Regions from separate parts of the Paenibacillus sp. FSL R5-0636 genome, predicted to be linked through region 1. Evidence: predicted binding sites of a transcription regulator. Region 1 holds the regulator's gene; the other holds the start of a gene.
What was found. The regulator CtsR, encoded in region 1, represses protease genes until heat stress. The targets are predictions, from matches to a motif close to ATGGTCAATAAAGGTCAAACA.

Region 1 (3,420 bases):
CACGCGTACCCATCCCGAACACGACCGTTAAGCCCTCCAGCGCCGATGGTACTTGGACCGAAGGGTCCTGGGAGAGTAGGACGTTGCCAAGCACAAATAGACCACTGTTGATAACTCGACAGTGGCTTTTTTGCGTCTATTATAGATTGTGGAAAACTTGTGGATAATTCATTGGAATTTGCAGAAAACTTACACACATGTGGATAGATGATTAAAAGGCAAAAAATCACCGAATGGTGTGGATTAAGTACATATTTATGTAGATCTGTCAACAGAAAACCTAAGTAATACACGGGTTGCTGTGGATATAGTCAGATTTATGTGGATAAAGGGATTGATAAGTGGATAATTATTTTAACTTGAATAGGACAAGATTACAAGACTATTTTTGAAACTGCTTAAAGCTGTGGATAACTAAAAAAAGTTCGAAAAATATCCTTATAATTCGCACACAATACACTCTCTTGTTATACTAACCATAAAAGTAAATTCATAAATGGTGAGGTGAGTTTTGTGGATATCAGACAGTTGCACTCAGAAGAGTTTGATCTAAGCATGGATTTATCTGAATATGCTTTTCAATACAAGCTGCCTAGTGAGAAAAGGGCTAATGCTAAGGAAAGATTTAAAGCAGAACGCGTATGGGGTGCTTTTGAAGAAGGTACTTTGGAAGCCAAACTTACTCTTCTTCCATTCCAAGTGTACATACAAGGTAGATTAGTACCTATGGGAGGGCTCGCTGGGGTAGCGACATGGCCAGAGAATCGCAGACAGGGTCATGTGGCAAAGCTCCTAGCGCATACGCTGCAAACGATGAATGAGGCGGGGCAGACATTATCTTTTCTGCATCCGTTCTTGATCCCCTTTTATCGCAAATTTGGTTGGGAAGTTTATTGTGAATATAAGAAATACTCCATTCCTGTTGCCAAGTTTCCCAAGAAGGTTGAAGTTGAGGGCAAGGTAAGACGCGGTGTTAAAGATATCGGAGTATTGGACAACTTATACAATCGTTTTGCAGTTAGATATAACGGAACACTTAAGCGTGATTTGGACTGGTGGGAGAACTCTGTTCTGGATGATGAAGGTCAGACTGCGGTATTTTATTCACAGCTTGGGGAACCTGAAGGATACGTATTATATAAGATAGAAAATAGAGAACTGGTCATTGATGAATTTGTGTTTTTGAACGAACAGGCCCGGCAGGGGCTGTGGACATTTCTTGCGAATCACGATTCAATGGTGACCGGTGCATCGCTAAAACTGGTGCCATCCGATGATATGTTACCCTTTTTGCTGCCTGATCCGCGTATAGAGCAGGAGAACTATCCTTATTTTATGGCGCGTATTGTGAATGCTAAAGTATTTGTGGAGAGTTATTCTTTTAAGCGTCACAGCAGTCAGAAGAAACAGGTTATTTATATTGAAGATAAATATGCACCATGGAATGACGGGTTGTGGGAATGGACGGTCTCCGAAGAGGGAGCAGCAGCTTTCTTGCGTATAGAGGGTGAACGGGATGCAGCTGACTTAAGCTGTGATATTGGCACGCTGACGATTCTAATGTTTGGATATAAACGCCCTGCAGAGCTGGCTCGTTATGGACTTGTGACTGGTAGTCCGACGGCTCTGGAATGGCTCGAAGAAATCATTCCGCAAGCTGAAACCGCACTTTTTGATCATTTTTAGAAAATAATTAGGCTCTCCCCTTCGAAAGATGCTGGGAGAGTTCTTTATTTCCGAATACATTCGCTGAAAAAAGTGAAAAATAAGAGAATCCTCTTGGAATTAGCACAGAATATGTTATAATATTAAAAAGTCAAAGAAAGTCAAAGTCAACGCACCTGATGACATACAGTGCGATCCTCTGAATTCGTGAAGTTTTCTTCAGACTTATATGAATGAAGTTCACTAATGAATGTCATTAAGGATGCGGGCCGCAACCGATATTATGAAGCTTTAAAGAGCACTGGAGGATGAGTGATGCGCAATATCTCTGATATTATTGAACAATATCTGAAGAATATTTTGCATGAAAGTCCCGAAGGTACGGTGGAAATCCAGCGAAATGACCTGGCGGACCAGTTCTCATGCGTACCGTCACAGATCAATTATGTTATTAGTACACGCTTTACACTGGAAAAAGGCTATGTGGTGGAAAGTAAGCGTGGTGGCGGGGGATATATTCGTATTCAACGTTTTGAATTGCCGCCCAACGTGGCACTGCATGCCCATTTAAACCATACTATAGGTGGCGGGATAGATCAGAACGCTGCCGAAGGGTTGATTTATCAACTGGAGGAAGCTGGTTTTCTAAGCAAGCGTGAGGCGTGTCTTATGCGCGCTGCTGTTTCTCGGGATTGCCTAACGGTTAAGATTCCATATCGGGATGAGATTCGGGCCAAGATTATGAAGGCGATGTTAATCTCTTTGTTAGGCAAATAATTGTCAATCATAAGGGAGGGGCTTTCGCTTATGCAATGTCAGGAATGTGGCGTCAAGCCAGCAACACTCCATTTCACCAAGATCGTGAATGGAGAGAAGACAGAATTTCATATCTGCGAGAGCTGTGCGCGGGAGAAGGGTGAACTGATCCCGGGAACTGCTGGAGGATTCTCCATTCACAGCTTGCTGTCCGGTCTGCTTGATCTTGAAGGGGCCGGTAAGGAAAAGACGGCTGCTACGAAGACTACGCAGAGTCTGCAATGTGAGAATTGTGGGATGACGTACTCGCAGTTTAGCAAATTGGGTCGTTTTGGCTGCAGCTCCTGTTATAAATATTTTAACAGTGCACTGGACCCGCTCTTTAAACGGGTGCATGGCAGCACTTCGCATGTAGGCAAGATTCCCAAACGTGCTGGAGCACAGATTGTGTTCAAACGGCAAATTGATGAATTGAAGCTGGAATTACAGCAAAGTATCGCACAGGAGGAATTCGAAACTGCGGCAGAGCTGCGGGATCAAATTCGCCAACTTGAAAAAGAAATGGCACAAGAGTAAAGTCTTTGATATATAGGGGGGATATGACATGTCAAGTCTCCGATTTACTGAACAAGCGCTTAGTGATTGGATGCGCTCGGGAGGCAGTCACTCCGAGATTGTAATTAGCAGCCGTATGCGTATTGCACGTAACTTAGAGCATCTTCCATTCCCTATGCTTGCTTCCTTAGAGCAATCGGAAGAAGTATTAGAGCTGCTGGCCCCTGTGTTTCATGGGGAAACTGCTGCCGAATTCGGATCTTTTCAACTGATAAAGCTTGCTGAAGTGAATGAACTGGACAAAAAGGTATTGGTCGAGAAACATCTCATCAGTCCTAATCTGGCTAATGATTCACGTGGTGCAGCTGTGATATTAAATGAAGATGAGTCGGTCAGCATCATGATTAACGAAGAAGACCATCTGCGGATCCAATGTCTGTTCCC
Region 2 (3,420 bases), 790 kb from region 1:
TATCTCCGATCGAGATGGAGCAGAGCCCAAATACACCTATGATTCAGGTTATGTAGTGACCTACAATCAGAATGGTGTGATCAGCATAGTGATGCATCAGTATAGTGATACGGGCGGCGCTCATGGAATGACTAACCGTGAGGCATTCACCTTCTCGCTTAAAGATGGTAAACGTCTATTGTTGGGCGACCTGTTTGGAGCTAATCCAAACTACAAAAAACAGCTGAATGCTAAGCTGAGCAAGCTGCTGAAGGCAGAGGATAGTTATTTGGGAGGATTCAACGGATTGAATACGGAGAAATATTTCTATCTGAAGGATGACAAGGTTGTTCTGTTCTTCCAATTATATGAGTACACAGCGTATGCTGCAGGCTTCCCTGAGTATACCTTTAGTTTCAAAGAGCTTTTGCCGGATGACAGCAGCCCGTTTGCTGGCATGAAATAAATGGAGATACCTCGTCTCCGCTAATGTCAGCACAAGGCATCTCCCCCTTACCGGAGTTGTCTCTAGTTCATATGCTAAAGGGAGTAACTAGTTTATGAACGGGGGAGAGCTATGGGCTACCAATATACTGCAATTGGCGATTCCTTGACGACTGGATTTGGTGCTCTGCCAGGTAACGGTTTTGTTCCGGTGTACCGTAGAATGGCAGAAGGGAGACTGCGGACTACTGTAGCCTCTACGAATTTAGGCGTGAACGGAATGACTACTTCAGAGCTGGAGCAGCGGCTGCGCGGAAATTCCATGATGCGTGAGGCCGTTCGAGAAGCCGATATCATCACTGTGTCTATCGGTGGTAATGATTTGATTCACGCGGCCAAATCAGCAGCAAGACAGCAAGGGAACTTATCCGCAGAACTGCGCAGATCGCTTCAGGAATGCAAACAAAATTTCTCTGCAATTATGAATATCCTTATACAATTGAAGGCGAGGACGCGTAGACCTTTTATCATTAGAATTGTGGGATTATATAATCCCTATCCTCAGGTGGTTGGTGCGACAGAGTGGGTCAGACAGTTTAATCAATACGCAGCACAGTACAGCAGCCGAGTCTGTGGATTTGCTTCGATTTACAGTGAGTTCGCAGGAAATGAGAGAGGGCTGTTATCCATTGATCATTTGCATCCGAATGGCCGGGGTTATCGCGTAATTGCCGAGAAGCTGGATGCACTAGGTTATGGCGGGCTGAATTGATTGGATTTAGGTCTTCTATAAAATATAAAGAGGCTGTGCCCTATCCGTTATGGTTAGAGCACAGCCTCTTTATATTTTTACTTTATAGCTTACACACCGCTAGGCAATGTCTTCTCGATTACTTTATCTACGATACCATATTCAGCCGCGTCTGCAGCAGTCATGAAGTAGTCGCGATCTGTATCCTTCTCAATACGTTCTAGAGGTTGACCCGTACGTTCTGCTAGAATACGGTTCAGCTTATCGCGCAATTTGAGGATGCGGCGGGCACGGATTTCAATGTCCGTTGCTTGACCTTGAGCACCACCCAGAGGCTGGTGGATCATGATCTCGCTGTTAGGCAGTGCGAAGCGTTTGCCTTTGGCGCCAGCGTTTAGCAGGAAAGCTCCCATGGAAGCTGCCATACCCACACAGATGGTGGAAACGTCTGGTTTAATGTACTGCATTGTATCAAAAATAGCCATACCTGCAGTAATGGAACCGCCTGGGCTATTCACGTAAAGGTGAATGTCCTTGTCAGGATCTTCGGCAGCCAAGAACAGCATTTGTGCGATGATAGAATTGGCTACCACGTCATTAACCTCCGTTCCAAGGAAAATGATGCGGTCCTTCAGCAGGCGGGAATAGATGTCATAAGCGCGCTCGCCGCGGTTGCTCTGTTCTACTACCATAGGAATATAACTCACGTGGAAAACCTCCTTGATATTGGTTCTTCAAATGTATTCATTTTTACTCTTGCCGTATTACCCACATGATAAACAAATTCAAACAAAAAGTCAAAGAAAGTCAAACTTATATTCAAAAAAAAGAGCCGACAAGCGGCTCTTTGGTTAAGTAGTAGTATAGGCACTACTAAATTATGTGCAAAAATGAAATTAATGGCGCGCCCGCCAAGAATCGAACTTGGATCTCAGGCTTCGGAGGCCTACGTCATATCCATTGGACCACGGGCGCAACAAAAATGATTATAATACAATTTTTACACAATTGCAATGTAATATTAATACTGGACAAGCGCTCTAGGGGCAGGCATCGGGCGCTATATCTTTTTCTGACCTTATTAATGTATAAGAAGACAAGCGCTTGAGAATTCTACTCTCGGAAGACTTGCGCTTCGAGCAATATTTGGTTAGAATATGGGTGGGACTTAAAAAGTTTACCCGGGACGTTTTGAGACCACGAACAAGGGAATAGAGGAAGACGAAGTTGCAGGAGTGAAAGTATGCGTAATTTATTAGATATCCAAAAGCAGCTTCTGCCTGATCTCATGGAAACCCTTAAGAGACGGTACACGATTCTTCATCAGATCATGCTGTCCGATATTATTGGGCGCAGAACGCTAGCCGCTTCGCTAGATATGACTGAGCGGGTACTGCGTGCCGAGACGGATCTTCTGAAATCGCAAGGGCTTATTGAGATCGAGAGTGTTGGCATGCGCATTAGCGTTGCTGGACGTAGACTGCTTGATTTGCTAGAGCCGGTTGTTAAGAGCCTATTTGGTCTGGATGAGCTGGAAGAGAAAATTCGAGCAACGTATGGTCTGGATAAAGTTATTGTAGTACCGGGTGATTGTGAGTCATCGCCGTTCACCAAACGAGAGCTTGGCCGGGCGGGTGCGAAAGCGCTGCTGAGTATACTTCGCGCAGATGATACAGTTGCCGTCACAGGTGGATCGACGCTTGCTGATATGGCTGATCAACTGACACCGCCGTTGTCCCTTTCCTATAAGAACGCTTGGTTTGTTCCGGCGCGTGGAGGATTAGGAGAGAGTATGGAGATTCAAGCCAACACGATTGCCTCAACAATGGCAAAGCGGGTTGGAGCCAACTACCGGTTGTTGCATGTCCCTGATTTGCTTAGTGGGGATGCATACCAATCGCTGGCACTTGACTCTAATATTGGAGAGATTGTACAAACCATCCGCAGTTCGCGTATTATTGTACATGGGATTGGGGATGCCATTGAAATGACCCGCCGCCGCAAACTGGACGAGGCTACAGTCTCGGAAATCCAGGGTGAAGGGGCAGTGGCCGAATCTTTTGGCTATTATTTCAATGAAGAGGGTCAGGTTGTCCATACCATGCTTACGATGGGTCTACGTCTAGAAGATATTATTCGGACAGAGAAAGTCATCGGTATTGCAGGAGGCAAACCCAAGGCCAAAGCCATTCATGCTATGCTGCGTTTCGGGCAGGAGAATATTCTCGTCACGGACGAGGCTGCCG

Region 2: the regulator CtsR is predicted to act here: its motif matches at 1,968-1,988, upstream of clpP (ATP-dependent Clp endopeptidase proteolytic subunit ClpP).

Annotation. Positions count from the first base shown of each region.
Region 1 covers NZ_CP150232.1:6,450,969-6,454,388, reverse strand. Annotated here, with positions in the region: rRNA gene rrf (5S ribosomal RNA) at 1-92, shown strand, start outside; gene MKX34_RS29625 (GNAT family N-acetyltransferase) at 514-1,686, shown strand; gene MKX34_RS29620 (CtsR family transcriptional regulator) at 1,981-2,442, shown strand; gene MKX34_RS29615 (UvrB/UvrC motif-containing protein) at 2,473-2,997, shown strand; gene MKX34_RS29610 (protein arginine kinase) at 3,026-3,420, shown strand, end outside.
Region 2 covers NZ_CP150232.1:183,452-186,871, forward strand. Annotated here, with positions in the region: gene MKX34_RS00895 (DUF4163 domain-containing protein) at 1-445, shown strand, start outside; gene MKX34_RS00900 (GDSL-type esterase/lipase family protein) at 557-1,195, shown strand; gene clpP (ATP-dependent Clp endopeptidase proteolytic subunit ClpP) at 1,285-1,881, opposite strand; tRNA gene MKX34_RS00910 (tRNA-Arg) at 2,075-2,149, opposite strand; gene MKX34_RS00915 (sugar-binding domain-containing protein) at 2,418-3,420, shown strand, end outside.